2 regions of the Herminiimonas arsenitoxidans genome follow, and region 1 is predicted to be linked to the other one. Evidence: predicted binding sites of a transcription regulator. Region 1 holds the regulator's gene; the other holds the start of a gene.

What was found. The regulator NrdR, encoded in region 1, represses ribonucleotide reductase genes. The targets are predictions, from matches to a motif close to CACNANATNTNGTG.
Region 2: a site for NrdR is predicted at 2,193-2,206, ahead of BQ6873_RS15040 (ribonucleoside-diphosphate reductase subunit alpha). Genes of this name have one in related genera too.

Annotation. Positions count from the first base shown of each region.
Region 1 covers NZ_LT671418.1:3,637,048-3,643,966, reverse strand. Annotated here, with positions in the region: gene BQ6873_RS17255 (pilus assembly protein) at 1-384, opposite strand, end outside; gene BQ6873_RS17250 (pilus assembly PilX family protein) at 381-998, opposite strand; gene BQ6873_RS17245 (PilW family protein) at 1,007-1,963, opposite strand; gene pilV (type IV pilus modification protein PilV) at 2,002-2,589, opposite strand; gene BQ6873_RS17235 (DUF1801 domain-containing protein) at 2,885-3,241, opposite strand; gene BQ6873_RS17230 (VOC family protein) at 3,249-3,641, opposite strand; gene nrdR (transcriptional regulator NrdR) at 3,658-4,128, opposite strand; gene glyA (serine hydroxymethyltransferase) at 4,333-5,577, opposite strand; ZMP/ZTP riboswitch at 5,756-5,878, opposite strand; gene xth (exodeoxyribonuclease III) at 6,082-6,846, shown strand; gene BQ6873_RS17210 (arsinothricin resistance N-acetyltransferase ArsN1 family B) at 6,907-6,919, opposite strand, start outside.
Region 2 covers NZ_LT671418.1:3,161,769-3,168,687, forward strand. Annotated here, with positions in the region: gene BQ6873_RS15030 (sigma-54-dependent transcriptional regulator) at 27-1,451, shown strand; gene ampD (1,6-anhydro-N-acetylmuramyl-L-alanine amidase AmpD) at 1,438-2,076, shown strand; gene BQ6873_RS15040 (ribonucleoside-diphosphate reductase subunit alpha) at 2,450-5,344, shown strand; gene BQ6873_RS15045 (ribonucleotide-diphosphate reductase subunit beta) at 5,496-6,680, shown strand.

The DNA of each region.
Region 1 (6,919 bases):
AATCATGCTTAACGATAGATCGGCGTTTATTCTTGCAGTGTAAATACGACGCGCATCTGCATCCGGTCTCGCCGGAACCAGTCCATTACCAGTCAAGATATCTGCCGCATCCCACTCGGCAGATAGTGCTGCAGCACCGCGGCTACCTGTCTGCTTTAACGACAATTTCTTCAAACTGCCGCTCCATGTCAGCGGATTGAGTCCTGTCTGATACAGATGTGCACCATCTGTAGATACCGTCGCACCTGAAATGGTTAATTTCCCTGATGGATCAGAAGTACAACGCATAGAAATCAAGAGGGAACTGGCGAGGTCAACTTCCGGCACTGCAATCGCATGAGTGCTTATGAAAATGAATAACGAAAGAACGAAACGAACGCTCATCGACCAGCCTTGCGATAAACCGTTTGCAATACCACTTGTGTCGTCTCGCGCGTACCAAAACCGATAGCCGTAATCCGATAGAGATAATCAGCTTGATCAGTGCTCTCGCCGACCTTTCTATGCGTCATCAATTCGATGATGTAACGAGGTACTCTGGCCGACAACGAACCGGCACCAGTTTGAAAAGACTGTCCTGTAAATCTGCCGTATGGCACCGAGTGGCTTGTTTTATCATCCCCATCCATGAAGTTGACGGTCTGCCATACGGGTACAACACCTTCTGCCGCAGAGCGACACAAACCCAGATAAATATTCTGTGTACCACTACCGCAAGCAGCATCTGCTTCCCCCGGAAAACCAAGCGCACTGCTGCTGGAGAAAATATAGCTACGTGATCTATCCGCATCCGGCGAATGCTCAATATCCATTTCTGCGTCCAGCAATACAGCTTCGGCAGCCTGAAAAGCAATCTGCCTATCTCTATCGTTGCGTGATGATTTCTCACCCTGCAAGGCAATCTGCGCCGCGGCAATCCCCAATAGCAAAACCACAACCAGCATCAATAACGTGACGACCAAAGTCACGCCATACTGATGACGTCGGCACGATGCCAAACAAGCTCTCACGCACCACTACCCGCGACATCATTACGCAACTGTATGGTTTGCGTAAAAACCTTCCTGATCCGATTGCGCATGGCGCTCGGCAGTGCATCTTCCTTGAGACGTACACCTTTATCGCTGGCTGCATGCATATTCGCGTATTCAGCACCAAACAAATCGTGTTCGGCAATCAGGGCATCATCACGCGCTGTTTGCGAGCCGCGTATCAATAATGCAAATTTGATTGAACGCACCTTCTTCCAATGCGTCTTGCGATTTTTGTCTGCTGCACGTGCCACGGCGTTAACGCCCGTCAACAACAAGCCATCATCCAAATCGTCGACTGCACTGGCATTGATAAAACGATCAGGCAAACCGTCACCATCTACATCGACGCCATACAAGACCTGAAAGGATTCCACACCACGCGCAATAGCGTCGGCATTCCAACTTGTTTTGGAACGATATTTGCAACGCAGCTCAGGTTCGCCTGCACTATCCTTTGCTACAAAGAAGATGCTCCAGCCTCGTTCCTGCTCCGCATCAACTGTTGATGTTGCAGCAGGAACGATCAAGCCTGCACAGTTAAGGACAACATCGCCATCACCGAAGAAACGCAAGGCCAGAATATCGCTACCATTGACCACGTCGGAAGACGAAGAGACAGGTGATTCCAGTCCAGCCGTTGTTTTCTTCAAGGTCATCGCATCCATGCCCATCACGCTCGGGCTAAAGTCTGCGGTAGCAAGAACAGGCATCCATTCACTATTCCAGTTTTCATAACCAGATTGGCGTATCGCGCGCGATAAAATTTCCATCGCATAGCGCCCCGTTTCCTGGACGTGGCCACTCTGATCCTGCGCGACGTAAGCAGCCTTGCTCGATAACAGCAAGCCGGTTACCGTTAGGAGGATGAACAAACCCAGCGTCATGGCGATCATTAGCTCAACGATCGTCCATCCTTGTTGACGTGACATGCCAATCACTTGCAAGCAACGAGTTGAATTCCCCCGCTTCATTTGGCATACGGTGCAACAGTCAGCACTATAGTTGGCGTAAATTGTTTGCTGCTCTCGCCAGTCGACCTGCCATCATGATTTTTATCCGGCCAACCGATTTTGATTACCAATGATGCAATCGATGCCATCCCGTTCGCCGCTACGCAATCCCAATTGAAATGGAGGTTTGCCGTATTCCATGGCTCGGCATCTCGACAAATACGTACGCGTCCACCAGGCAATTCCTTATCGATACGCCGCAACCATCGCTCGATATCAAAACTGGCTAGCTGTCCGGCATCACAATGCGTATCGGTACCGTAGCAATGATGGGTAGATTGATGAGATGTTGTGATTGAAGATGATTGATAGTCGACGCGCAAATATGGATTGATCGCATCGTCAAGTTGCATCTGGGTGACATTGGCGCGCATCTTGTCTGCCATTTCCGTCGCAAGATGCAATGCTTTGGTTTGAAATACAGATTGTTGCGTCGTCCGCAAAGCGGTCAGTTGCATACCGGCCGCACCGATCACACCAACTGCCAAGACAAAAACCGAGATCAATACTTCAATCAGTGAAAATCCATGTTCCGTCGATGCCATCATCCAGTGTCTTTCCCCAATGCGCGTGATGCTCAGTTAAGGTGAACTGCATTCCTCAAAGAGAAATAGCCTCTTTGACAATTATTATTGTGGCAATTTTTTAGTATTTTTCGTATCCCATCAATATGGGAAATTTTATTAAGTGGAAAGTGAAATGCTATATACACCGTGGTCTGCAAGCAGATGCACAGTCTTTCAAGCTTGAGAATTCGAAGAGTGAAGCAATGAAAAACTATTGGATACGCACTAGATGTAGTACGAGATATTTAATGAAGCTTACTGCGATGCGGCCGAATTAATCATTCACATTCGTACATGCTTGCGCGATGTAAGTAGCAAGATGCTTGCTCTTGATTTCATCCAAAGCATGTATCTTGATATGGCGACGCAACTTGCCCTTACCTTCCAGAACACGCCAATCATCCTGCAAATCACAACCACGTCCAAACTCGATGGATACATGTTCAGCGTAGGCAAAGACACCACAGAAGTCTTTCGGCGCTGCGAACATAAAACCGCCATACATCACACGCTCTGAAGCATGCGCTACCGTCGCATAAATCGTCTTGCGAACTGCCTGCACCAAATCGTATCGATCCGGATTAACGAGGCGAAAATCGCTCAGCAGTTGCTCGACTCTGGCGTCACTCATGGATGAATCAAGAGACAATCGGCGTGCACAGCTCTACCAAGGAGCCGTCAGGACAACGCACGTAGGAAACGATTTGCCCCCACGGCTTGGCCGTCGGTGGTGACAGTTCTGTAGCACCGATAGACAAAGCTTTTGCATGCGCGGCTTGTACGTCGTCTGTTGTGAAGGCGATTTCAATACCGAGTGGTTTGGGTGAAGTGTGGGCAGCAATATGCCCTGTTGAATAATTCATCTCAGCGAGGTCGTGCGATGCGAATGCTAGCGTCGTCGCGCCGGTTTCCAGCTCACCATAGGTGCCGGACTCATGCAGAAAGCGTCGCGAGAATCCGAATGCCTGCTCAAAGAATTGCAAGGATGCAGCTACATCCGGAACATAAATGATGGTGTAGGCGAATTTCATTCGTCGTTAGCTAACGTTATTTGGCTGGAGGTTTGCGCTCACGCCCCACTTCGGCAATCGCGTCCTGGAATTCGGCCACGTCTTCAAAACTCTTATAGACCGAGGCAAAACGAATGTAGGCAATCTTGTCGAGGCGTTGCAACTCGCGCATGACCAACTCACCGATCTGACCAGAAAGCACTTCGCGTTCGCCGCTGGAAAGCAGCTTTTGTTCTATACGATGAATCGCCGCATCAACTGCCTCAGCCGAGACAGGACGCTTGCGCAAGGCAAGTTGCAAGCTACCTTGCAGCTTCTTGGGATCGTAGTCGGTGCGACTGCCGTTCTTCTTCACGATCACCGGCATCGCTAATTCGATGCGCTCGTAAGTCGTAAAACGCTTATCGCAATTCACGCAGCGACGACGACGACGTATGCTGTCGCCCTCTTCCGAAACGCGTGTATCGAGAACCTGGGTATCGTCATGCTGGCAAAAAGGACATTTCATCGCGGTGCGTGGCCTTATGAATCGTTACGTCAGCGAAACAAATATGTTCACCTGCAAAATGATGCAAAGCAAATACCAATGTTACCTAAGCCAACATCCCAAAATGGCCTTGTCTGAGTAAATTACTCTGACAAGGCCATTTTGCTGCGCCCTTCACTTCAATGAAGAGCACTTTTCAACTACAACAAACTTTAAATCAAACGATCAACCGTAGACTGGAAAGGCTGCGGTCAATTTTTTGACTTCTGCTTTCACGCGTTCGATGGTTGCTGCATCGTTTGGATTATCCAATACGTCGGCGATCAGATTGCCGACCTTGGTTGCTTCCGCTTCCTTGAAACCACGTGTGGTCATCGCCGGGCTGCCGAGGCGGATACCGGAAGTGACAAATGGTTTTTCTGGATCGTTAGGGATCGCGTTCTTGTTGCAAGTGATGTGTGCGGAACCGAGCAAGGCCTCTGCATCTTTACCGGTGATTTTCTTCGCGCGCAGATCAACCAGCATCACGTGCGATTCGGTACGGCTGGAAACGATGCGCAGACCACGTGCGATCAGTGCTTTGGCCAATGCGTCCGCATTCTTCACGACTTGCTGTTGATACGCCTTGAATTCAGGCTCCAGCGCTTCTTTGAACGCAACTGCTTTACCAGCGATCACGTGCATCAATGGGCCGCCTTGCAAGCCTGGGAAAATCGCCGAGTTGATGATTTTTTCGTGTTCAGCCTTCATCAGAATGAAGCCGCCGCGTGGGCCGCGCAAGGATTTATGCGTGGTCGATGTGACGAAATCTGCGTATGGCACTGGATTCGGATATTCGCCAGCAGCGATCAGACCGGCGTAGTGCGCCATGTCGACCATGAAGTAGGCACCGATCTCTTTTGCGATTTTAGCGAAGCGTTCGAAGTCGATGCGCAATGCGTAAGCCGATGCACCAGCGATGATCAGCTTAGGCTTGTGTTCACGTGCCAGACGTTCCATCGCGTCGTAGTCGATTTCTTCTTTTTCGTTCAAACCGTAGGAGACAACGTTGAACCACTTGCCGGACATGTTCAATGCCATGCCGTGCGTCAAGTGACCACCTTCTGCCAACGACATACCCATGATAGTGTCGCCTGGTTTCAATACAGCCAGGAACACGCCTTGGTTAGCTTGCGAACCGGAGTTCGGCTGTACGTTGGCAGCATCTGCGCCAAACAATTTTTTCAAGCGATCGATCGCCAATTGTTCAACGATATCGACAAATTCACAACCACCGTAGTAACGCTTGCCTGGATAACCTTCGGCGTACTTGTTGGTCAGTTGCGTACCTTGCGCTTCCATCACCGCAGGCGATGTGTAGTTCTCGGATGCGATCAGCTCGATATGTTCTTGCTGACGGTTATTTTCCTTCTGGATGGCCGACCACAATTCTGCATCTGTTTTTGCCAGGGTCTGGTCTTTTGAAAACATGAATCACTCCAATCGTTCAAAAAAATGGGCAGGAAGCCATAATCCAATGCACAACAGCACGCCAAAACAGAATCGAACGAACTGTAAAGACATGCCTATACAAAGCAAAACAACAACCTGGGATCGAATGAGGGTGCCAAAATGTGAACGCGCAGGCAGCCTCAGTCGTACTCTCCATTCGGGCTACCCAGGCGCACGGCAATGAAATCTCACGCTTCACGGTGGATAGACCCACCTTACGACCTGATTTACCCATAAAAGCGGAGAAAATCGGCCGGATTCGCCAGTCACGTGAGACGAAATGGTGCGTAGATTTTACGGCAAGCGTCTGTTTTGGGCAAGCAGCATGCCTCACAGACCAAGATAAATAAATGACAATATCGCGCCGCGCCGCCTACCGCGGTACGACTGATACAATCCCGCATCAAAAGCGAAAAACTGGATAACAAAACTATCCTCTCGCTCACGCCACAAACCCGCATCACGAATGGATTGCAACAAAACATGAAAATAGCTACCTGGAACGTTAATTCCCTCAAAGTCCGCCTGCCGCAAGTGTTGCAATGGCTGACCGACAATCCAGTCGATGTGCTCTGTCTGCAAGAAACAAAAACTGTCGATGAGAAATTCCCTGCTGCGGAAATCGAAGCCGCCGGCTATCACGTCGTCTTCAGCGGCCAAAAAACCTATAACGGCGTCGCCATCCTGTCACGTCACCCGATTACAGATGTCGTCAAAAACAATCCCCTGTTTGAAGATGAACAGCAGCGCATCATCGCCGGCACCATCGAAGGTATCCGCATCGTGTGCGCCTACATCCCGAACGGTCAATCGCCGGAATCGGATAAGTATCAATACAAATTGAAGTGGTTGAGTGCCCTGCACGAATGGCTGGCGCAAGAACAAAAGCAGCATGAAAACCTGGCCTTGCTGGGTGACTACAACATCGCACCGGAAGATCGCGACGTACACGATCCGGCGGCATGGGTAGGTCAGATACTGGTGTCGGAGCCGGAACGTGCTGCTTTCGTCCGATTGCAAGAGATGGGATTCACCGATGCATTCCGCATGTTTGAACAGCCGGAAAAATTGTTTAGCTGGTGGGATTATCGCCAAATGGGCTTCCGCCTGAATCGCGGCATGCGCATCGATCACATCCTGTTGTCGCCGTCATTGGCAAAGCGGTGTACTGCCTGTGTGATCGACAAGGTGCCGCGTAAATGGGAGCAGCCATCCGATCACACACCGGTGATTGCAACGCTGGATTAAGCAGCGTTTAAACAGTTCTGACAGGCCGCTTTTGCGGCCTTTATTTTTTATGGTGGGGATTTACAGAATAAGT
Region 2 (6,919 bases), 480 kb from region 1:
TCGATCAACCGTAAAAGCCGCACGCAATGACCTCACCTCGCATCCTGATTGTTGATGATGAGGCAGATCTGCGTGAGCTGCTGGAAATCACACTCGTCAAAATGGGCCTGGATATCGATAGCGCCCAGAATCTGACTGTCGCGCGCGACTATCTTGCCAAGAATGAATACGCACTGGTCTTGACCGATATGCGCTTGCCGGATGGCTTGGGCATAGAGTTGGTGCAGGAAATTACCGCGCAATACAAGAACACGCCGGTTGCCGTGATTACTGCATTCGGTAGCGCCGACAATGCGGTTGTGGCATTGAAGGCAGGTGCCTTTGATTATTTATCCAAACCAGTAGGGCTGGAGCAATTGCGCGTGATGGTGCGTTCGGCTTTGCGTATCAGCCAGACTGGCACAGATCAAGCAATCGAGAAAACTGCCGCGCCAACTTCCTTGCGCTTGATGGGGCAATCGGATGCGATGCATGCCTTGCGCGTGCAAATCGCACGTCTGGCACGCAGCATGGCACCGGTTGCGATCAGCGGGGAATCCGGCAGCGGCAAAGAATTGGCTGCACGCGATATCCATGCGCAAAGTGCACGTAGCGACAAATCTTTTATCGCAGTCAATTGCGGCGCGATCCCGGAAAATTTGATGGAAGCGGAATTTTTCGGCTATCGCAAAGGTGCGTTTACCGGTGCGGTGGACGATAGAGATGGTTTCTTCCAGGCAGCTAACGGTGGCACTTTGTTGCTGGATGAGGTGGCGGATCTGCCGCTGGCGATGCAAGTCAAATTGTTGCGCGCGATACAGGAACGTCGTGTGCGCAAGGTTGGGGCGACGGTGGAAGAGCCAGTTGATGTTCGTATTATTAGTGCGACGCATCAAAATTTGCACGATTGCGTTGGCAAAGGAACGTTCCGGCAGGATTTGTATTACCGCCTGAATGTGATCGAACTGAATTTGCCACCGCTACGTGAGCGTCTGGACGATATCGCCTTGCTGGCAAAAACGATCTTGACGCGACTGGGTGCCGAGCAAACCACATTGACGCCAGCCGTGCTGGAAGCGCTGCAGCATTATTCTTTCCCGGGCAATGTGCGCGAACTGGAAAATATACTGGAACGTGCATTGGCATTTTCCAATGATGGCTTGATAGAGGTTGCTGATCTGGTATTGAAGGCGCCAAGTGCAGCGAAAGCCGTGGCTGTTGCTCCGCAAGCAGAACTTCTCGCGGTTCCGTCAGATGTGAAAGTGGCGGAGATGGCAACAAGCGTCACCTCTTCTGCACGTGACTTGCCGGAATCATTGCCGGATCATCTGGATGATGTCGAACGCGAAATCATTCGACGTGCATTAAGCAAAACACAATTCAATCGTACCCAAGCGGCCGAACTGCTCGGTATCAGCTTCCGTCAATTGCGTTATCGCATGCAGCGACTAGATATTAATGCACCGGAATAAGACCGTGCAGAACACACCATCACCATTTCAGATCGATGCGGACGGTTGGGCGGCAGACGTTGTACGGCTGCCGTCGCCTAATTTCGATGTGCGGGCTGAAGGAACAGAAATTGCATTAGTCGTTGTTCATAACATCAGTTTGCCGCCGGGTCAGTTTGGCGGTTCGTATATTTCTGATTTATTTTTGAATCAATTAGATTACAATGCGGACCCCTATTTCGATCAGTTGCGACCTTTGCGCGTTTCGGCACACTTTTTAATTCGTCGGGACGGCACAGTGTTGCAATTCGTTTCGGCGAATGATCGGGCATGGCATGCTGGCGCTTCTTCCTTTTGCGGGCAGGAGCGTTGCAATGATTTTTCGATTGGGATTGAGTTGGAAGGCACAGACTTTGAACCATTTGAAGATGGGCAATATGCTGCGCTGGCATCACTGACTGTTGCATTAAAAGCTAGTTATCCTTTAATGAACGTTACTGGCCATGAGCATATTGCACCAGGTCGCAAGACCGATCCAGGGCCGTTTTTTGACTGGCAGAAGTACGAAGCACGCTATCGTTCCTTGCAACGTACAGCGATCAATATGGGCACTGAATCGGCAGATTTGGCGTTCTGCATAATGTAAAAAATACCGCGTGGCAATCCCATATATTCATATAAAAAAATATATCGAAAACTACTGAAAAATTGATTGCATCCTCGAGTTTCGCGCACTAGAATTAGTGCAGATCGTAACTTTCGCACTAGATGTAGTGAATTTGTCGGTCCCACCTTCAGTTTGTTCAGTTATAACGCCTCAAAGTAATTTGTTAATTCATATTAGTAGGGAGTTCTGAACAGATGTCATATAGATAGTGTCGGTATTAGCGTTCAACGCAAGCATGCGTTGACTATATATGCGGCTCAGACGAATGATTTTCGCGAAACCGGTAGCACCGGTTTTCTCTCTTAAAACAAGTACGGCAATATTGCCGACAACCCTTATCGAAGGAGTCGTAATGCACTCTACGCAAGAAACTTTAGCCAAGTCGTCGACAGACATTGGCAATATCGCGCCCCTCGCGGTTGCAGCATCGACCTCTGACACGAATAGCGCAGCTTTAGGCGACTATCGCATCTTGCGCCGTAATGGCGCCGTTGTCGGTTTCGAACCGTCGAAAATTTCCATCGCTGTGACCAAGGCCTTTTTGGCTGTCAATGGCGGACAAGGTGCGGCATCCGCGCGCGTCCGTGAATTGGTTGAGCAATTGACTTCCAGCGTGGTGAACGCCTTGGTGCGTCGTCAGCCAGCTGGCGGTACTTTCCACATCGAAGATATTCAGGATCAAGTCGAACTGGCGCTGATGCGTTCAGGTGAGCACGATGTCGCGCGCGCTTATGTCTTGTATCGCTTTAAACGGATGGAAGAGCGTGCGCAGCAGCATGCAGCTAAGCCTACCGTTGAATCCGAGAACCAATTACACGTCACCGAAAATGGTCAGCGTCGTCCACTGGACATGAATCAAGTCCGTGATCTGATCAACGCTGCTTGCATCGGACTCGAAAAGCACGTCGATGCAGAAGCCATCCTGCGCGAAACAGTCAAGAATCTGTATGACGGCGTACCGGTTGAAGAATTGCACAAGTCGGCAATTCTGGCAGCACGTGCGCTGATGGAAAAAGATCCGGCTTACAGCACCGTGACAGCACGTTTGCTGATGCACACGATACGTAAAGAAGTCTTCGGCAGAGAAGTAGCGCAAGCTGCTGCACCGGCAGAGTACCTGGTCTATTTTTCGCAATTCATCCAAAAAGGTATCGCGGCAGAACTGCTCGATGCCAAATTGGGCGAATTTGATCTGAAAAGACTGGCAGAAGCATTGAAGCCGGAACGCGATCTGCAATTCGGCTACCTCGGCCTGCAAACCTTGTATGACCGTTACTTCCTGCACATTGCCGATCAACGCATTGAAATGCCGCAAGCGTTCTACATGCGCGTTGCAATGGGCTTGGCGCTGAGCGAAAGCAATCGCGAAGAACGCGCTATCGAGTTCTACAACCTGTTGTCGAGCTTCGACTTCATGAGCTCGACACCGACCCTGTTCAATTCCGGTACTCAGCGTTCACAATTGTCGTCATGCTATTTGACAACAGTGGGCGATGACTTGGCTGGCATTTACGATGCCATCAAGGAAAACGCATTGTTGGCGAAATACGCAGGTGGTTTGGGTAACGACTGGACGCCAGTACGTTCGCTCGGTGCACATATCAAAGGTACAAATGGTCGCTCGCAAGGCGTGGTGCCATTCCTGAAAGTAGTTAACGACACCGCTGTCGCGGTTAACCAGGGCGGCAAACGCAAAGGCGCAGTCTGCGCTTACTTGGAAACCTGGCACATGGATATCGAGGAATTCCTCGACCTGCGTAAAAACACCGGCGATGACCGCCGTCGTACGCACGATATGAATACTGCGAACTGGATTCCGGATCTGTTCATGAAGCGTGTCATGGAAAAAGGCGAGTGGACCTTGTTCTCGCCATCGGATACGCCAGACCTGCATGACAAAGTCGGCAAAGCATTTGAAGCGGCTTACACCGGCTACGAAGCCAAAGCTGCACGCGGCGAATTGAAGCTGTTCAAGACCATCCAGGCGCTGGATCTGTGGCGCAAGATGTTGTCCATGCTGTTTGAAACTGGCCATCCATGGATCACATTTAAAGACCCATGCAACATCCGTTCGCCACAACAGCACGTCGGTGTCGTTCACAGCTCGAATCTGTGCACCGAGATCACGCTCAATACCAACGAATCGGAAATCGCAGTCTGTAACTTGGGTTCGGTCAACATGCCTGCCCATATGAAAGACGGCAAGCTGGATCACGTCAAGCTGCAAAAAACCATCCGCACCGCGATGCGTATGCTCGATAACGTGATTGATATCAATTACTACGCAGTCGATAAAGCACGTGACTCCAACCTGCGTCACCGTCCGGTCGGTCTCGGTATCATGGGTTTCCAGGATTGCTTGCACATGATGCGCATTCCATACGCCTCCAATGATGCAGTGCAATTTGCTGATAAATCGATGGAAGCAGTCTGCTATTACGCTTACTACGCATCGACCGAGCTGGCAGAAGAACGCGGCAGCTACAGTTCGTACAAAGGTTCCTTGTGGGATCGTGGCATCCTGCCGCAGGATTCGCTTAAATTGCTGGCAGAAGAGCGTGGCGGTTATCTGGAAACAGATATGAGCGAATCGCTGGATTGGGCGCCATTGCGCGCACGTATTCAGCAATTCGGCATGCGTAATTCCAATTGCGTAGCGATTGCACCGACAGCGACGATTTCCAACATTATTGGTGTTTCGGCTTGTATCGAACCGACTTACCAGAATCTGTACGTCAAATCGAACTTGTCCGGCGAATTCACTGAAATCAATGAATACCTGGTACGCGATCTGAAGGCACGTGGCTTGTGGGATGAAGTCATGATTTCCGATCTTAAATACTTCGACGGCAGCTTGGCGAAGATCGACCGCATTCCGCAAGATCTGCGTGCGATTTATGCAACAGCATTCGAAGTGGAGCCATCGTGGTTGGTAGAAGCCGCATCGCGTCGTCAAAAATGGATAGATCAAGCGCAATCGCTGAATATCTACATGGCAGGCGCATCGGGCAAAAAACTCGACGACACCTACAAGTTGGCATGGTTGCGTGGCCTGAAAACCACTTACTACCTGCGTACCATGGGTGCAACGCACACTGAGAAATCGACCTCCAAAACCGGTGCCTTGAACTCGGTAGATTCCGGTAGCGGCTCATCTTCCGGTGTATCGGCACAAGAGACGGATGGTCCAGCTTGCATGTTGCGTCCTGGTGATGCCGGATTTGAAGAGTGCGAAGCCTGCCAATAAGCAGCAAAAAGCAGCATCGCGAAGTGAAAATCAACACGCTTCGCGATGCGAGATTGAACTTGAGTCAAAGAATGTAGCCAAAGCACTATAGGTTTTGTGCTGCAGTAGCGATGCCAAGAGCATCAGCAGAATACGAATAAGGAAATAAGTCATGCTAAGTTGGGATGAAGAAGTTACTCCGGCAGCACCAGCGCAACCAGCATTGCAGCCGGTCTTGCAACAAGTACGTGACGCAGCTGCGCAACGTGTGCAAGCGCAGCAAGATGTCGCACTGAATCCGGTTGTGGTGGAGAAGTCTGCCGACGGCGTTGATCCGACACGCCGCATGAATGCGGCCGACAAGCGCATCATCAACGGTAAAACCGACGTCAATCAATTAGTCCCGTTCAAATACAAATGGGCGTGGGATAAATATCTGGCTGGTTGCGCAAACCACTGGATGCCGCAAGAAATCAACATGCAGCGCGATATTGAACTGTGGAAAAATCCGAACGGTTTGACCGATGACGAGCGTCGTCTGGTCAAGCGTAACCTCGGCTTTTTCGTCACGGCGGATTCGCTGGCTGCCAATAACATCGTGCTTGGTACTTATCGCCACATCACGGCACCAGAGTGCCGTCAGTACCTGTTGCGTCAGGCATTTGAAGAAGCAATTCATACTCACGCTTACCAATACATCGTTGAATCGCTCGGTCTGGACGAAGGCGAAATCTTCAATGCGTACAACGAAGTTGAGTCGATCCGCGACAAGGATCAATTCCTGATCCCATTCATTGATGTGCTGACTGATCCTGAGTTCAAGACCGGTACGGTTGAAACCGATCAGACTTTGCTGCGCTCGCTGATCGTGTTTGCATGCTTGATGGAAGGCTTGTTCTTCTATGTCGGCTTCGCACAGATCCTCGCGCTCGGTCGTCAAAACAAGATGATGGGTGCTGCAGAGCAGTATCAATACATCCTGCGTGATGAGTCTATGCACTGCAACTTCGGCATCGATTTGATCAACACGATCAAGCTCGAAAATCCGCATTTGTGGACCCCGCAATTTCGCGAAGAAATTAAAACGTTGTTTTTACGCGCAGTAGAGTTGGAATATCGCTACGCAGAGGATACAATGCCGCGTGGAGTGCTTGGACTGAACGCACCGATGTTCAAGGGGTATTTGAGATTCATCGCAAATCGCCGTGCACAACAAATCGGTTTGGAACCGATGTTCGAACAAGAAGAAAATCCATTCCCATGGATGAGCGAAATGATCGATCTGAAAAAAGAACGTAACTTTTTTGAGACACGAGTCATCGAATACCAGACAGGTGGCGCGCTCAACTGGGAATAAATAATTTGAACATCGCGTGGTAGCAAACGCGAAATGAACAGCACCAAAAAGTAGTTCCCAACATGCAGTCGCTATCAACAGGAATTACAAAGACTGCAGAAAACAGGAAAGGCAACAACCAAATTTAATGAACAGTAGAAGACCGATACGATCTCATCTGCTCAAGCCGCATCATCTGATTCAGTCAGGTGAGGCGGCTTTTTTCTTTAAAAAAAGTTTGTTCTTTCAGAAACAGAATT